DNA from 3 places in the Pseudomonas sp. CDFA 610 genome. Region 3 is predicted to be linked to each of the others. Evidence: predicted binding sites of a transcription regulator. Region 3 holds the regulator's gene; each other region holds the start of a gene.
What was found. The regulator FliA, encoded in region 3, starts transcription of late flagellar genes. The targets are predictions, from matches to a motif close to CTAAAGTTTNNNNNNNNNNNGCCGNTAA.
Positions count from the first base shown of each region.

Region 1 (5,633 bases), on a different contig from region 3:
GCTGGCGGCATTCTGGTGGGCCTGCTGCTGTACATCGCTCAACGGCTGCTGCAGGTAAAGGCTGGTGAGTCGTTCCCAGCGCAGGCAGTGTGGGCTGTTCCACGCATGCTGCGCTGCCAGCGCCAGTCCGTTACCCAGCAGCACGGTGTTGGCGGGCTGGTTGAGCCAGCGGCGCAGGTTGGGGTCGGCATCCATCATTTGCTGTTGCAGCAGCGGATCCTGATCTTCGCGTGCGATGCGCAGCACCTTGACCAGATCACGCCGCTCGCTGAGCAGCAGTTTGTAACCGCGGGTCACCCAGACCGGCAGGCGCCAGAACTCGGCCAGTGCCAAGCCCAGTTCCAGCAGATTGACGCCGAACAGCTCCTTCTCGACGGCGATGCTGGAATGGCCTTTATGAATGACGCGAAGTTCGAGTTCTTCGAGCAGCTTGGGATACGCAAGCGCCATCGGCCAAAGCGGCGCCAGGAACAGCAGGCTGCCCAGATGAATGTCTTGCCACAGCCGCGCCAGACGGCTGGCGAACAGGCCGTTGGCCTGCTGCGTGGCGTGTTGGCTGATAAGGATCAACTGGCGGAAAGCGGCCGGAATCTCTTCAGGCGGCTTGGCGGGCAAACGCCCCAGCAGCACTTCCGTACGCGCCAGACCCAGCCGGTTGATCGCGATTTCCAGGCTTTCGGCCTGTTCGGTGATGCCATGCGTGTGGTGATTGGCTTCGCGCATCACGCTGAGCACCAGCGCAGGACTTTCCTGCATCATTTCCGCAATTTCACGCAGCGAGCGCCGACTGTCGTTGAGTGCCGCACGAACCCGGTCGTGGTTGGCCGCAGGCACTGGCAGCGCGACGCCATCGAGCAGTCTGACCCAGGATTCAAGCGTCTTTGGAACCGGCGGATGTGAAACATGCGTTGTCGACATTCGATGCCCTGTGCAGCTGATTTTCGAGCTGGGAGGCTGCCAGCGTTCTGGGGCGCAACAGCCATTTTGGGTCCCGCGATTCCGGGCCGAACTGGTTTTTTAGCAAGAACTGCCTATAGTCTGGCCCAGTTAGGCCGATAAGGAGAAGAAGAGTTTCAAGAACTTCCGGACTGTCCCTGAACCCGACTCAGTAAAGTATTTTCTCCTATGGCTAAAATTATCGGCATCATTGTCGTTTTCGCGAGTGTCCTCGGCGGATACGTCCTGTCTCACGGCAAGATCATGGCCCTGTTTCAGCCCTATGAGGTGTTGATCATCGGTGGCGCAGCGCTGGGTGCATTTTTGCAGGCCAACCCCGGCCACATGACCATGCACGTGTTCAAAAAGTCGCTGAAGATGTTCGGCACGCGCTTCACTCACGCTTATTACCTTGAAGTGCTGGGGCTGGTTTACGAGATCCTCAACAAGAGCCGTCGCGAAGGCATGATGGCGATTGAAGGCGATATCGAAGAGCCGGCCTCAAGCCCCATCTTCGCCAAGTATCCGGGTGTATTGAAAGATGAACGCATGACGGCGTACATCTGTGATTACCTGCGCATCATGTCCTCGGGCAACATGGCTCCCCACGAGCTGGAAGGCCTGTTCGACATGGAGCTGCTGAGCATGAAGGAAGAGCTCGAGCATCCATCGCACGCCATCACCGGTATTGCCGACGGCATGCCCGGTTTCGGTATTGTCGCGGCGGTACTGGGTATCGTGGTGACCATGGCGTCTCTGGGTTCGGGCGACAAGGCGGCCATCGGCATGCACGTAGGTGCAGCACTGGTAGGTACCTTCTTCGGTATTCTCGCGGCCTACGGTTTCTTCGGTCCGCTGGCAACTTCCCTGGCTCACGATGCCAAGGAAGAAATGAACGTCTACGAATGCATCAAGGCTTCTCTGGTAGCCTCGGCCTCTGGCATGCCGCCTTCGCTGGCTGTCGAGTTCGGCCGCAAGGTTCTGTATCCGCTGCATCGCCCCAGCTTCAGTGAGCTGGAACAAGCGGTTCGCGGTCGCTAAGCCATGGAAAATAATCAGCCGATAATCATCAAGCGCGTCAAGCGCTTCGGTGGAGGGCACCACGGCGGCGCCTGGAAAATCGCCTTTGCCGACTTCGCGACGGCAATGATGGCGTTTTTCCTGGTGCTGTGGCTGATGTCGTCCGCCACGCCCGAGCAGTTGATTGCCGTGGCCGGTTACTTCAAGGATCCGGTCGGGTTTTCCGACAGCGGTTCGCCCTATGTGATCGATCTGGGTGGCTCACCTGAAATGTCGCCCAACCAGACGCTCAACCCGGAAGTGAAGACCACGCCCTCGCCGGATACAGTGCCTATTGAGTCCGAGACTTCGGAATCCAAGGCTGAGGAAGTCGAGCAGGAACGTCTCGAAATGCTTCTGCAGGAATTGCAGAACAAGGTCGAAGAGAATCCGCAGTTGCAGAAATTCAAGGACCAGATTCTGTTCGAGATCACGCAGGACGGTCTGCGCATCCAGATCATGGATGCCGATAACCGCCCGATGTTCGACTCCGGCAGTGCGCGCCTGAAGCCTTACTTCGAGGACATTCTGCTGGCAATGGCCGACACCATCAAAAGCGTGCCCAACAAGATCAGCATCAGCGGGCATACCGATGCCACTCCGTTTGTAGGCAATGGTGGATTCGGCAACTGGGAACTGTCGGCCAACCGTGCCAACGCGGCACGTCGCGCGCTGGTTGCAGGCGGCTATCCAGAGCCGCAGGTAGCTCGCGTGGTCGGTCATGCTTCCTCTGCGCTGTATGACCCTCAGAATCCGACCAATCCGGTTAACCGGCGTATCGATATCGTCGTGCTGACCAAAAAGGCCCAGGCGCGTATCGAGGGTTCGCAGAACACGGGTGGCGCACCGCAAACGTCTCCGGCACCGACTGCGCCAGCCGCACCCGGAGCAGCGCCAGGCGCTTCGACAGCCCCTGCGCCGGTCGATCCGCAGGCGTACGCCCAGCCTCACGAAATTCGGCAGAAGCTGAATATCTTCGATCAGGGCACGCTGAAGGTCGAGCCGGCTCAGAACTGAGCCATGACGCCAAAGAAAATGCCGCGATGATCGCGGCATTTTTTTTGGCAGAAGCTCAGCTCAGGCAGGTATCAGTAACTGTCTTCCGGCAGGCTGGCGATGATCGAGCGATAGCTGTTCATCCGCTGCTGTTGCACGCGTCCGTCTTCGAGCGCCTTGAGCAAGGCGCAGCCCGGTTCACGGTCATGCTTGCAGTCGCGGAAACGGCACGTGCCGATCAGGTCGTTGAACTCGATGAAACCTGCTTCCACGTCAGCGCGGCTGACGTGCCCCAGGCCGAATTCGCGGATGCCGGGTGAGTCGATAAGGTCGCCGCCACGGGGAAAGTGGAACAGCCGCGCAGTGGTTGTGGTGTGCGTGCCCTGGCCGGACAGCTCCGACAGCGGGCCGACACGCGTGCCGACTTCAGGCAGCAGGCTGTTGACCAGCGAGGACTTGCCCACGCCGGACTGACCCACGAACACGCTGATATGGCCATCCAGGCGCGCCTGCAACTGCTGCATGCCGTCGCCGTGGTGCGCAGACACTTCCAGCACCGGGTAGCCCAGTGTGCGGTAGACAGCCAGCAAGGCGTTGAGCGCTGGAGCGTTCTGCTCGTCAATCAGGTCAGCCTTGTTGAGCAGCAGCAGGGGGTGAATCCCGGCATGCTCGGCGGCAACCAGATACCGGTCGATCAGGTTGGCGTGCGGCTCTGGCATCGGTGCGAAGACAATGACGATCAGGTCGACATTGGCTGCCACCGGCTTGAGCTGGCCGCGTGAATCCGGGCGGCACAGTTCTGTGGTGCGGGGCAGTTGGGCAACGATCACGCCGATGCCCTGATTGCCAGCGCGCCAGACCACGCGATCCCCTGTCACCAGGGCCGGGAGGTTGGCACGCAAGTGACAGCGGAACACCTGACCGGTCTGTTCGCCTTCCTGGGCCTCGACTTCGACCTGAACGCCGAAGTGGGCAATCACCAGGCCGGTCTGTTCCGGGCCGAGGTCACCGCCTTCGAGTGTTTCGAGCGCGACGGACTCGCGTTTCGCAGCGCGGGCAGCACGTTCGCCCTGAATCTTTTCGATGCGCCAGTTCTGACGACGATTGAGTTGGCGTTTGGCCATGGGTGTTCCGATGTGATGAAGCAGATGAATAGGCAGTACGTTGAATCGGGCGGCAGTCTAGCACGGCCAGGTAAGCTAAACTGCGCGCCTACGCTGAGGAGTCGTCACATGCAGAACAAGCAGAACCTTATCTGGATCGACCTGGAAATGACCGGTCTGGACCCTGACACCGATGTCATCATCGAAATGGCCACGATCATCACCGATAGTGAGCTGAACACCCTGGCCGAAGGCCCGGTGCTTGCGATTCACCAGAGCGATGAAACGCTGGCGCGCATGGACGAATGGAACACCCGTCAGCACGGCGGCTCGGGCCTGACCCAGCGCGTACGTGAAAGCACGGTGACGATGGCTGACGCCGAGGCGCAGACCCTGGCCTTCATCATGCAGTGGGTCCCTGAGCGCAGTTCGCCGATCTGCGGCAACAGCATCTGTCAGGATCGTCGCTTCCTGTATCGCCACATGCCGACTCTTGAGCACTATTTCCACTACCGCAATCTGGACGTCTCGACCCTCAAGGAACTGGCCGCGCGTTGGTCGCCCAACCTCAAGTTCCAGAAGGGCAGTACGCATCTGGCGCTGGACGACATTCGCGAATCCATTGCCGAACTGCGTTTTTATCGCGAGCACTTCATCAAGTGACACATCAGGGCTGTGCAGCAAATGTACCTTTGCTGCACTCTTTCAGTGCATAAGCCTTTCGGCGCACAACGGCGCTGGTTAAACTGCGCGCCCTTGCCGCCGAGTCGTCACCATGTTGCTGATGCTTTATCTGATCGCCATCACTGCCGAAGCCATGACCGGCGCACTGTCTGCCGGGCGACGCGGCATGGACTGGTTCGGCGTTGTGCTGATCGCCTGCGTCACGGCATTGGGCGGCGGTTCGGTGCGGGATGTGCTGATCGGTCATTACCCGCTGACTTGGGTCAAGCACCCGGAATACCTGGTGCTGACCAGTGTTGCGGCGCTGGTGACCATTTTCATCGCCCCGTTGATGCGGCATCTGCGCTCGCTGTTTCTGGTGCTCGATGCGCTCGGGCTGGTGGCCTTCACGCTGATTGGCTGCATGACCGCGCTGGAAGCCGGGCACGGCATGCTGATTGCGTCGGTGTGCGGGGTCATCACCGGGGTGTTCGGCGGTATCCTGCGGGACATCTTCTGCAATGACATCCCGCTGATCTTCCGCCGCGAGCTTTACGCCAGCGTCTCGTTTCTCGCTGCGTGGTGCTTTCTGCTATGCGGGTATCTGGAATTGCCGTCCGGGCAGAGCGTGCTGATCACCCTGTTCGGTGGCTTGCTGCTGCGCCTGCTGGCGATCCGTTTCCACTGGGAAATGCCCAAGTTCGTCTACAAGGATGAGCCTTGATCTGATTGGCCAGCAGGTGTCTGAAACGGTGGGGCGGGGTGGATACAGATACCATGGGCGGCATCTATCCAGTGAGACGCGTGTAGCGATAGGCGCAGAGTGTGAGGGCCGATCACAACGGCGGAAAGGTTTAGCGGCCATGCCTGCTCAAT
Region 1 is NZ_JAGTPM010000004.1:464,375-470,007, forward strand. Features, by position in the region: gene KDX39_RS09910 (HDOD domain-containing protein) at 1-918, opposite strand, end outside; gene motA (flagellar motor stator protein MotA) at 1,126-1,977, shown strand; gene motB (flagellar motor protein MotB) at 1,981-3,012, shown strand; gene rsgA (small ribosomal subunit biogenesis GTPase RsgA) at 3,084-4,115, opposite strand; gene orn (oligoribonuclease) at 4,224-4,757, shown strand; gene KDX39_RS09935 (trimeric intracellular cation channel family protein) at 4,870-5,481, shown strand; gene queG (tRNA epoxyqueuosine(34) reductase QueG) at 5,612-5,633, opposite strand, start outside.
Region 1: motA (flagellar motor stator protein MotA) is a predicted target of FliA. The motif match lies at 1,032-1,059, and genes of this name have one in related genera.

Region 2 (5,633 bases), on a different contig from region 3:
CAGACGTGGCCATGGCGCTGTTCTCGGGGATCTTCAATATCGGGATTGGCGGTGGGGCGCTGCTCGGCAGTGTCGTGAGCAGTCAGTTGGGCGTGTCGAGCGTGGGGATTGTCGGCGGCCTGCTGGCCTTGGGCGGGTTGGGGCTGTGCAGCTTCACCACGTATCACTTCGGCAAGTCGGCCATTGCAGCCGAGCCTCAAACCGAAGGCAGATAAAACAGATTCTGATCAGGTCGTTCGCTCGCTGACCGGCATGTGCGGTCAGCGAACGAATCAGCTCAGGCTTTGAGACGGCCCAGCCATTCCAGCGACGTTCTCCAGATACAAATCCCCAGAAAATATGCCGACATCGCCAGCCACAGTCCCATGACCACCGGACCATTGTGCGGATGGTTGATGATCAACAGTGCGCTGGACAGCAACCAGACCGCGGTGACCGCAATGTTGATCGGCATGAAGCGACGTACCCGGAACGGGTGCAGGAACTTCATGCGGGTCAGGGTCAGCAGCGCCAGCGCAATGATGGTGATAAAGGTCAGCCAAGGGCTTGGCGAAAGGATGTAAAGGCACAGCACGACAACGTTCCAGGCAGCGGGGAAGCCTTGGAAATAATTGTCCTTGCTCTTCATGTCGACGTTGCAGAAACAGAACAGCGACGAAACCAGAATCACTGACACACTCAGCAGCAGTGTGTAATCCGGGACCGGGATGTAGCGATAGAGGAACAGTGCGGGAATGAATACATAGGTCAGGTAGTCAATCACCAGGTCCAGCACCGAGCCGTCGAAGTGCGGCAGGACCGACGTGGTATTGACCTTGCGTGCCAGCGAACCGTCCACCCCATCCACGATCAGGGCGGCACCAAGCCAGAGCAGACAGGCTTTCGGTTCATTATTGAACAAGGCAATGGTCGCCAGGAACGCAAGGACCACGCCGGTGGCGGTGAAGCCATGCGCGCCCCAGGCGTTGAGTCTGGCTATGCGTTGATTGGTTATCACGGGGGCGCTCTCCAGGAAATAATGCTTGTCAGGGTTTGCCGTAAACCTGACCGGTAGCAACTATCGACCCGGCAATCGGCGATAAGGTTCAGCGGTGACTATCGCTCGTTTCCCTGTCGTTTTCCAGAAAACGGCGATCCGTATCTGGCCGCTCGTCTCTGTATCCTTCCGGTTCGACGAAGCGGGTAGGCGGCGCGCCGTTAGCGTTGAGCTGGTTGATCAGCGTTGGCTGGCCCTGATCGTTGAACAATACCTGGCCCACACCTGCTGAATTCCACAGCCGTTCACCCGCCTTGCTGTGTTCTGGCGTGCGCGGGATGACTTTCATCTGACGACGTTGGGTGAACCAGTTCAGCGGTGAACGCGGTGAGTATAACCACCGATTCAACCGATCAAAAGTATCCAGTAGGCGTCGGGGGAATTCATTTTTGATGCCGCTGCTGGTGACTTGCCAGATGCGCGGACCGCCACTGCGGTGCCGGATCAGGATTTCGTAGACGAACGAGTAGTGAACATCCCCCGACAGAATCACGTAATTGCCCGGCGTTCGGGAGTGCCGAAAGATGTTCAGGATCACCTGCGCTGCGCCGCGATGCGCCATCCAGTTTTCCGCATCCACCAGAAGCGGATAGCCGCACCAACTGAATACGCGCTGGATTGCCTCGATCAGCTTCACCCCGAAGATCGGTGCCGGAGAAACAATGATGGCTGATTTGTGATCGATCAGCTCCTGCTGCAATTCGCAGAGTGCTTCCCAGTCCATCAGGCCGGAAGGGTGGTTGAAGTTCGACTGACTGCGCCAGCGACGCGTCCGGGTGTCCAGGACCACCAGCGCCGGACTCGTGGGTAACACGTAATGCCATTGCTGGAATTTCAGCAACTGATCGATCAGCGCGTCCTGGGTCCCGCTGTTCAACTGGTTGTCACGGCTGACGGTATCATCGCTCAAGGCCCGTGCCTGCGCGACAAGTTCGTTCAGCGCATCAGGGTTGTTGCCCCAGCCCTGACAGAGCAGGTAGGCCACCAAAGCATTGCCGATGATGCGTTTCGAGAACGGATGGCCGTAGGCGGTCTCTTCCCAGTTTGCCGACAGGTTCCAGTCGTCCGTAATGTCGTGGTCATCGAACATCATCATGCAGGGTAGATGCGCCATGGCTCTGGCGACATTACCCAGCCCGGCCCTGAAGTCATCGATCACCACCTGTTCCCGTGCGTAACGCTCGGACTCTTGCGCATCGAGTTGCGGCATGTCCGGTGTGACGAGGGACCACGGGACCGGTGACCAGACCAGCAGGTACATCGCCATGACTTCCGCCAGCGTCACCAGATGGTTGTCTGCAGTGGCACTGGTGAACACCGGTTTGCTGGTGCCGCCGAAGAAGCGGTCACGCAAGGTGTCGTTACTTTTCAGTGCAGGCAGCAGGTCGGCGCGCTGGTAATAGCTGGCCGGATGGTCATACAGACTCTGGCTGTCGTCGACTACGGCACCTTCCAGTCTCTCGTCGAACAGCCCGAGGCGGTCGATCAGCGAATGGACCCCACGCAGCATGGGGCCTGCGACGTCGTCGGCGTAGACCTGATCGCCGCTCATCATCAGCAAGGCCGGACGCTGCAGTGGATCAAGTGTGTCAGCCAGCAACTGATCGACACATAACAGCCCATCGACAGAGCCATGATGCGGCTTGCGGCACGAGCCGTGGAGTATGTGGTCGATCTTGCTGCGCACCACGAAGTTGGGGTGGCTGGCGCCGCTGTACAGCAGATGGGGCGCCCAGTCGGCAATACCGGTCTGCTCGTCGTTTATACACAGGTCATAGTCGATCAGCCGGTCTTTCGGCAATTCGCTGCCCAGACGCACGTCGATCAGATGGATGAACGCACGTTTGCCTATCGCGATGACCTGGCATTGCCGGTCATCAAGCGGATAGTCCGTAAACGCCGAATCCGCCAGCCCATCAACCCGCAGACGCAATGTCAGCGGCAAGGGACGCGAGCCCACCAGCCATAACACCAGACGATCGGCTTCCTGTCGACGCAGCAGCGGACCGGCAAGAACGGCGGGTAACGAATCATGCTGTGAGGTGAGCGAGGGGGGCATCCTGGGGTCGGGCTCTGGCTGAACAGTGGCTGGAAATAGTAACGCAGCGCAGGTGGAAAGTTCCTGTTACACAAAACCGCATTGCTGTCAGCATGTTTCAAAGATCCGCACGTGCAGGGTATTTGGTCAGAAAAATCTGACGTTTCTAAGAAAACTGTCGCTCACACTCTCCAGTGGTCTCGCACATTGCCGATAGAGCCTGTTGCAAGGAGGTTCACGTCGACGCATGCACGCGTCTGTAATGGAGCTTCCCCCAGCTTTCTCGACCAAGGATCCTGTCATGAACTGGTTCTACAACGCCAAACTGTCCACCAAGCTGTTCATCTCGTTTGCACTCTGTGCGCTCATCACGCTCGTGGTAGGCATCATCGGCAGCCAGGGTATCGGCGACCTTTCGAACAGCCTCAAACTCACGTTCTCCAATAACCTGGTCTCGGTCGCCAAGACCAGTGAGACCAAGGCCAATGCCATCGCTCAGAACCGTGATCTCTACCGTCTGCTGTCGGCAGTGGCCGCCGACGCACCTCAAAGTGCGAAAGATCAGGTTGTTGCCAACTTGCGTGAAAACCGTGTCCAGGCAGAAAAAGCGTACGCCACTTATCGCGCGACGCCGCTTGAAGATGATGAGCGTGCTGCTGGCGATCTCATGGATAAGGACTGGCCTGCGTATCAGGCTGCGATTGATCGAGCCGTCAGCGTTGCATTGGCTGGCGATGTCGGTGCGGCAAGAACGCTGGTGGACGGAGAGGTTCGTGGCATCTACGTCAAGATCATGAACGAACTGAACATCATGGTGGATTCCAACGCCCGGCAAACGGGCGAGGGCGCAGTCGCTGCCGGCAAGACCGAGTCTGCTGCCAAGCTCAACCTGTATATCGGTATCGGCGTGGCGTTCGTGGCTGCGTTCCTGCTCGGTCTGTTTATCAGCCGCGTCATCAGCCGACCGATTGCGTCCGCTCTGGTCAATGCCCAGCGCATTGCAAGCGGCGACCTGACACAGCCAATTGTCAGCCTGCATCGTGACGAGGCCGGACTGATGCTGTCTGCGCTCGGTGAGATGCAAAACAGCCTCAAGAACACCATCGGGCAAATTTCCAGCGCTGCCGACCAGCTCGCCTCTGCCGCCGAGGAATTGAACGCAGTAACAGAAGAAAGCAGCCGCGGCCTGACGCGTCAGAATGACGAGATTCAACTGGCGGCTACCGCAGTCACGGAAATGACGGCAGCGGTCGAGGAAGTGGCGCGCAATGCCATCTCCACTTCCGATGCATCCAGGCTGACCAGCACCGAGGCGGCGACCGGTCGCGATCAGGCTCGCGAAGCCGTGAACGCGATCAACACGGTCAGCACCGAAATCAGCAGCTCCACTGTAATGGTCGAAGAGCTCGCTGGACGCGTTCGCGAAATCGGTCAGGTGCTGGACGTGATTCGCGGTATTGCCGAACAGACCAACCTGCTGGCGCTCAACGCCGCCATTGAAGCGGCCCGTGCGGGTGAGCAGGGCCGTGGTTTTGCCGTGGTAGCCGATGAAGTACGTGCTCTTGCGGCCCGTACACAGGCATCCACCGGCGAGATCGAGGCGATGATCGGCAGCGTACAGAGCAGCGCTGATCAGGCGGTTCGTGCGATGGGCAACAGTCGTACGCTGGCCAGCAACACTCAGTCACTGGCCCAGGCCACAGGCCAATCGCTGGAACGCATCGCCCAGAGCATCGCTGAAATCAACGACCGCAACATGTTGATTGCCACGGCGTCGGAAGAACAATCCCACGTTGCGCGTGAAGTGGACCGTAACCTGATCAACATTCAGGACCTGTCCACCCAGACCGCTGCAGGTGCCAATCAGACCAGCGCGTCGAGCCAGGAACTGTCGCGTCTGGCGATTTCGTTCAATAATCTGGTAGGCAAGTTCAAGGTCTGATTCTTGATAAGGGGCCAGCGTTGCACGACGCTGAGCCCCTCTTTCAATCGGCTTGCATGTTAAGGCGCTTTTGAAAGAAGAAGCGCTTGTGGCCGGGCGGGTAGTCGTCGATCTGCGCAAACTCGCTGAAACCGTGATTGCGATAAAAGTCCGGGGCCTGGAAGTCGAAAGTATCCAGCCACATCCCGACGCAGCCTTTCTCGATGGCCAAGTCTTCGGCCATCTGCATCAGGCGCGAGCCTGTTCCCTGGCCCCGGGTCTGTTCGGGCACGACCAGCAGTTCGATGAAGAGCCAGCGATAAAAGACACGGGCGTGCAAACCGCCAATGATGTCTCCTGTTTCCTCATCCCTCACCAGCAGCGCTACCTTCTCGGATTGCCCGTCACCGGCCTGTTCGGCGTTATAGCGCCTCAAGGGCTCGAGAATGGCCAGGCGATCTTCTTCCGTAGGATCGTTTTTGACTTCGATGTGCACGCTCATACGCTGACTCCCGGCCGTTGATTGCAAATCGGCAGAGTAGAGCGCCGGTTGACCGGGGTAAAGCTCAGGACAAGTTCATGCCTACGATTGAGTATCAGGCTGAGCGGATACAGTTACGACCGGCATGTTTGGCCGC
Region 2 is NZ_JAGTPM010000003.1:497,666-503,298, reverse strand. Features, by position in the region: gene KDX39_RS07790 (sugar transporter) at 1-215, shown strand, start outside; gene pcsA (phosphatidylcholine synthase) at 278-997, opposite strand; gene KDX39_RS07780 (alkaline phosphatase family protein) at 1,086-3,095, opposite strand; gene KDX39_RS07775 (methyl-accepting chemotaxis protein) at 3,376-5,016, shown strand; gene KDX39_RS07770 (GNAT family N-acetyltransferase) at 5,060-5,497, opposite strand; gene KDX39_RS07765 (GGDEF domain-containing protein) at 5,592-5,633, opposite strand, start outside.
Region 2: KDX39_RS07775 (methyl-accepting chemotaxis protein) is a predicted target of FliA. The motif match lies at 3,264-3,291, and genes of this name have one in related genera.

Region 3 (5,633 bases):
AAGTCCAGCTCGGCTCCCTGGCCTGGACCCAGTTGCAGGGCAGCCGTCCGCAACAGGCCAACCTGTGGCGTCGCCTGCAACGCGTCGGCCTGTCCGGTCCGTTGTCGCGTGACCTGCTGTCGATGATTCCGGACATTGACGAGCCCCGTCAGGCCTGGCGCATGCTGTTGGCCCATCTGGCGCGCATGATTGCCGTGCCTGATGTCGAACCGCTGGAAGAGGGCGGTGTTATTGCCATGGTCGGTCCTGCCGGCATGGGCAAGACCACCACGCTGGCCAAGCTGGCCGCCCGTTACGTGCTGAAGTACGGCGCGCAGAACATCGCGCTGGTCAGCATGGACAGCTTCCGCATCGGTGCCCAGGAGCAGCTCAAGACACTGGGCCGTATTCTCAACGTGCCGGTGACTCACGTCGATCCCGGTCAGTCGCTGGCACAGGCTCTCGAGCCTCTGCTGCGCAAGCGTGTGGTCCTTATCGACACTGCCGGACTGCAAGCCAGTGATCCTGCGTTGCGCATGCAACTGGAAAGCCTGGCAGGTCGCGGCATCAAATCGCGTAACTACCTGGTACTGGCCACAACCAGCCAGAAGCAGGTACTGACAGCGGCTTATCACAGTTACAAGCGTTGTGGCCTGGCCGGATGCATTCTGACCAAGCTGGATGAAACCGCCAGCCTGGGTGAAGTTCTTAGCCTGGCGATCAGTCACGAATTGCCGGTGGCCTACCTCACGGACGGACCACGGATTCCTGACGATTTGCACATTCCGCGTCGTCACCAACTGGTGAGCCGTGCGGTCAGCGTGCAAATGCAGGATGAGCCTAGCGAAGAAGCGATGGCTGATATGTTTGCCGACCTCTATCACTCACCTGGCAAAAGGGTAGGTTAAGTGATGGAGACTATTGGAATGTCCCTGCATCGATGGTCTGCCAGGCATTGTTCGTTCGCGAACGTGCAGCCCCCAATGTGGCTTCGGTCTACGCAAGACAAGGTAAAGAAATAACATGGGCAGCATGCATCCCGTACAGGTTATTGCGGTGACCGGCGGCAAAGGTGGCGTCGGTAAGACTAACGTGTCAGTGAACCTTTCACTGGCCCTGGCTGAACTCGGTCGACGCGTCATGCTTCTTGACGCCGATCTGGGTCTGGCCAATGTCGATGTTCTGCTTGGGCTGACACCCAAACGCACGCTCGCCGATGTCATAGAAGGCCGTTGCGAATTGCGCGACGTGCTTCTTCAGGGGCCGGGCGGCGTTCGCATCGTGCCTGCCGCTTCCGGCACTCAGAGCATGGTTCATCTGTCGCCTGCCCAGCACGCAGGTCTGATCCAGGCGTTCAGTGAAATTGGCGACAACCTCGATGTACTGGTGATCGACACGGCGGCAGGCATCGGTGAATCGGTGGTCAGCTTCGTACGCGCCGCGCAGGAAGTCTTGCTGGTAGTCTGCGACGAGCCGACGTCCATCACGGATGCCTACGCACTGATCAAGTTGCTCAACCGCGACTACGGCATGAATCGCTTCCGGGTGCTGGCCAACATGGCCCAGAGCCCGCAGGAAGGCCGCAATCTGTTCGCCAAGCTGACCAAGGTCACGGACCGCTTTCTGGATGTGGCGCTGCAGTATGTCGGGGCTGTGCCTTACGACGAATGCGTGCGCAAGGCCGTACAGAAACAGCGTGCCGTCTACGAAGCCTTCCCGCGTTCCAAATGCGCGCTGGCATTCAAGGCCATTGCTCAAAAGGTCGATACCTGGCCGTTGCCGGCCAATCCAAGGGGTCACCTTGAATTTTTCGTTGAACGACTCGTTCACCAGACCAGTGCGGGGCCTGTCCAATGACAGCGAGCGGCTACCAGATGTACAGCAAGGCTTCCCGGAATTCGCAGTATGAGCTGATCGAGCGTTATGCGCCCTTGGTCAAGCGCATCGCCTATCACTTGCTGGCCCGCTTGCCAGCCAGCGTGCAGGTCGAGGACCTGATCCAGGCCGGCATGATCGGCCTGCTGGAAGTCTCTACCAAATACGACTCCACCAAAGGTGCGAGTTTCGAGACCTATGCGGGTATCCGTATTCGTGGCGCCATGCTCGACGAAGTGCGCAAGGGGGACTGGGCGCCTCGCTCGGTCCACCGCAATACGCGCATGGTAAGCGACGCAATTCGCGCAATTGAAGCGAAAACCGGACGTGACGCTAAAGATCACGAGGTTGCTGCCGAACTCCAGTTGAGTCTCGATGATTATTACGGGATTTTGAATGATACCTTGGGCAGCCGCCTCTTCAGTTTCGACGACCTGCTTCAGGACGGCGATCACGAAGGGCTGCACGAGGACGGTGCCAGCGGTTCGCTTGAACCGTCACGGGACCTGGAAGACGAGCGCTTCCAGGCAGCCCTGGCCGATGCGATTGCCAATCTGCCGGAGCGTGAGCGTCTGGTCTTGGCGCTGTACTACGACGAAGAGCTGAACCTCAAGGAAATCGGAGAGGTCCTGGGTGTCAGCGAATCGCGGGTCAGTCAGTTACACAGCCAGTGCGCAGCTCGTTTGCGAGGGCGTTTGGGGGAGTGGCGAGCGCGTTGACAGTCAAGGTGCGGCCTGGTCCGCACAGTGACTTCAAGCCGGCTGTGCAGAGCGTTACGTGGTAACAGGATAGACAAGGCAGGAGCCTGTCGGGCGGTGCCTCGATGGGCTGTTCGTTCAGGTCTGTACCTGTCGTTTTGCCAAGCCCGTCGTCGTTTCGTACAGCCGGGGGTGTGCTGTGCCAGTATTGAGTGAACAGCGTGTTCAGGTGCTGAACGCGTTAAAGACTGCTTGGAGGTCGAATTGGACAAGAACATGAAAATCCTCATCGTTGATGACTTCTCAACGATGAGGCGGATCATCAAGAACCTGTTGCGTGATCTGGGGTTCACCAACACATCGGAAGCGGATGACGGTCTGACCGCGCTGCCGATGTTGCAGAGCGGTGCCTTTGACTTTCTGGTGACGGACTGGAACATGCCTGGCATGTCCGGTATCGATCTGTTGCGCCAGGTCCGTCAAGACGAGCGCCTCAAGAGCCTGCCGGTGCTGATGGTCACTGCCGAAGCCAAGCGTGAGCAGATCATTGAAGCTGCACAGGCCGGTGTTAACGGTTACGTGGTCAAGCCATTCACGGCTCAAGCGCTGAAAGAGAAGATCGAAAAGATCTTTGAACGCGTCAATAGCTGATGCATGCCGCGAGGGCGCTATGGATAACAATGATTCGATGGCCGACTTTGAGTCGACCCTGAAAAGACACGCGCAGGAACTGGTTACCAGCCTTGAAAAAGGCCGTTTCGGCGAAGCTGTGCAACTGATCCATGAGCTCAACCAGACACGCGACCGCGGCCTCTATCAGGAAGTGGGCAAGCTGACTCGTGAGCTGCACAGTGCAATCGTCAACTTCCAGATCGATCCGCACATGCCTCAGGCCGAAGAGGTATCGCAGATCACGGATGCCACCGAGCGTCTGGGTTACGTCGTGCGACTGACCGAAAATGCGGCCAACCGCACCATGGACCTGGTCGAGGAAAGCACGCCGGTCATGAACGGTCTGAGTTCCGACGCCAAGGCGTTGAGCGAAGACTGGGGACGTTTCATGCGCCGCGAAATCGGTGCCGAGGAATTTCGCGATCTCGCCAAGCGGGTCGATGGTTTTCTGACGCGTACCGAAAAGGAGACTCACGAGGTTTCCGCTCACCTCAATGACATTCTGCTCGCCCAGGATTACCAGGACCTTACCGGTCAGGTGATCAAGCGTGTCACGCAGTTAGTCACTGAAGTGGAAGGCAATTTGCTCAAACTGGTGCTCATGGCCAGCCATGTCGATCGCTTTGCGGGTATCGAACATGACGAAGAATCCATCCTTGCGGAAAAAGATCCTAAAAAACATCTCGCCAAGGGTGAAGGTCCGCAGATTCATGCCGATAAACGTGAAGACGTCGTATCCGGACAGGATGATGTAGACGATCTGCTATCGAGCCTCGGCTTCTAGGTCTGTTGACGGTTAATTTTAGGGAGCACCCCCATGAGCTTCGGCGCCGATGAAGAAATCCTTCAGGATTTTCTGGTAGAGGCCGGCGAAATTCTGGAGCAGTTGTCAGAGCAATTGGTCGAGCTGGAAAGCCGACCGGATGATGCTGATCTGCTCAATGCAATTTTTCGCGGTTTTCACACTGTAAAAGGGGGCGCCGGCTTCCTCCAGCTTCATGAGCTGGTGGAGTGCTGCCATATCGCCGAAAACGTGTTCGACATCCTTCGCAAGGGTGAGCGTCGCGTTGATTCCGAGCTCATGGACGTGGTCCTGGAAGCATTGGACACCGTCAACAGCATGTTCGGCCAGGTGCGCGAACGTACTGACCTGACGCCTGCGACGCCGGAGCTGCTGGCGGCGTTGTCCCGTCTGGCTGAACCACAGTCCAATGACGAAGTCGCAGTTGCCGAGCCTGAACCTGTGGCTGAAGTCGCCGAATCGGCTGCTCCGGTTGCCGAGGCGGCTGGCGGCGACGACATCACGGACCATGAATTCGAACAGTTGCTCGATTCGCTGCACGGCTCCGGGCCGATTGCAGCACCTGCTGCGGCCCCGGCCGCTCAGGCCTCGTCGAGCGACGAGATCACCGATCAGGAATTCGAATCCCTGCTCGATCAGTTGCACGGCAAGGGCAAGTTTGCCGCCGATGCCGCTCCAGCACCGGCCCCTGCGGCCAAGGCTGGCGGCAGCGCACCGGCCAGTGACGAGATCACTGACGACGAGTTCGAAGCATTGCTGGATCAACTGCATGGCAAAGGGTCGTTCGACGCTGCTGTCGTTGCGCCGGTGGCTGTCGAGGCCGTTGCGGCCAAGGCTCCAGCGACGGCACAGGCTGCGGCCTCCGACGAAATCACCGATCACGAATTCGAAAGCCTGCTGGACGAGCTGCACGGCAAGGGCAAGTTCGAGCCTGACGCGGTCGTCGCCAAGGCGCCTGCACCTGCTGCCAAGCCTGCCCCGGCCCCCGCTGCCAAGCCTGCTGCTGCGCCTGCCCCTGCTGCAAAGGCCGAACCTGCGCCAGCCAAGGCTGCTGCCCCTGCACCCGCTCGTGCTCCCGCCCCGACGGGCGAAAAGCCGGTCGCGACCGAGGCCGAAACCACGGTGCGCGTCGATACTGCGCGCCTGGACGAGATCATGAACATGGTCGGCGAACTGGTGCTGGTGCGTAACCGCCTGGTTCGCCTGGGTCTTAACAGTGGCGACGAAGCCATGTCCAAGGCCGTTTCGAACCTGGACGTGGTGACCGCCGACCTGCAGACCGCAGTGATGAAAACCCGCATGCAGCCGATCAAGAAAGTCTTCGGCCGCTTCCCGCGTCTGGTTCGTGACCTGGCTCGCCAGCTCAAGAAAGAGATCAATCTGGAATTGGTGGGCGAAGAGACCGACCTGGACAAAAACCTTGTCGAGGCACTGGCCGACCCGCTGGTCCACTTGGTGCGCAACGCGGTCGACCACGGTATCGAAACCCCTGAAGAACGCGAAGCCACCGGCAAGTCCCGCGGCGGCAAGGTGATTCTGGCGGCAGAGCAGGAAGGCGACCATATCCTGTTGTCCATCTCGGATGACGGCAAGGGCATGGACCCGAA
Region 3 is NZ_JAGTPM010000006.1:73,967-79,599, forward strand. Features, by position in the region: gene flhF (flagellar biosynthesis protein FlhF) at 1-887, shown strand, start outside; gene fleN (flagellar synthesis regulator FleN) at 1,003-1,836, shown strand; gene fliA (RNA polymerase sigma factor FliA) at 1,833-2,573, shown strand; gene KDX39_RS12555 (chemotaxis response regulator CheY) at 2,829-3,203, shown strand; gene KDX39_RS12560 (protein phosphatase CheZ) at 3,223-4,008, shown strand; gene KDX39_RS12565 (chemotaxis protein CheA) at 4,042-5,633, shown strand, end outside.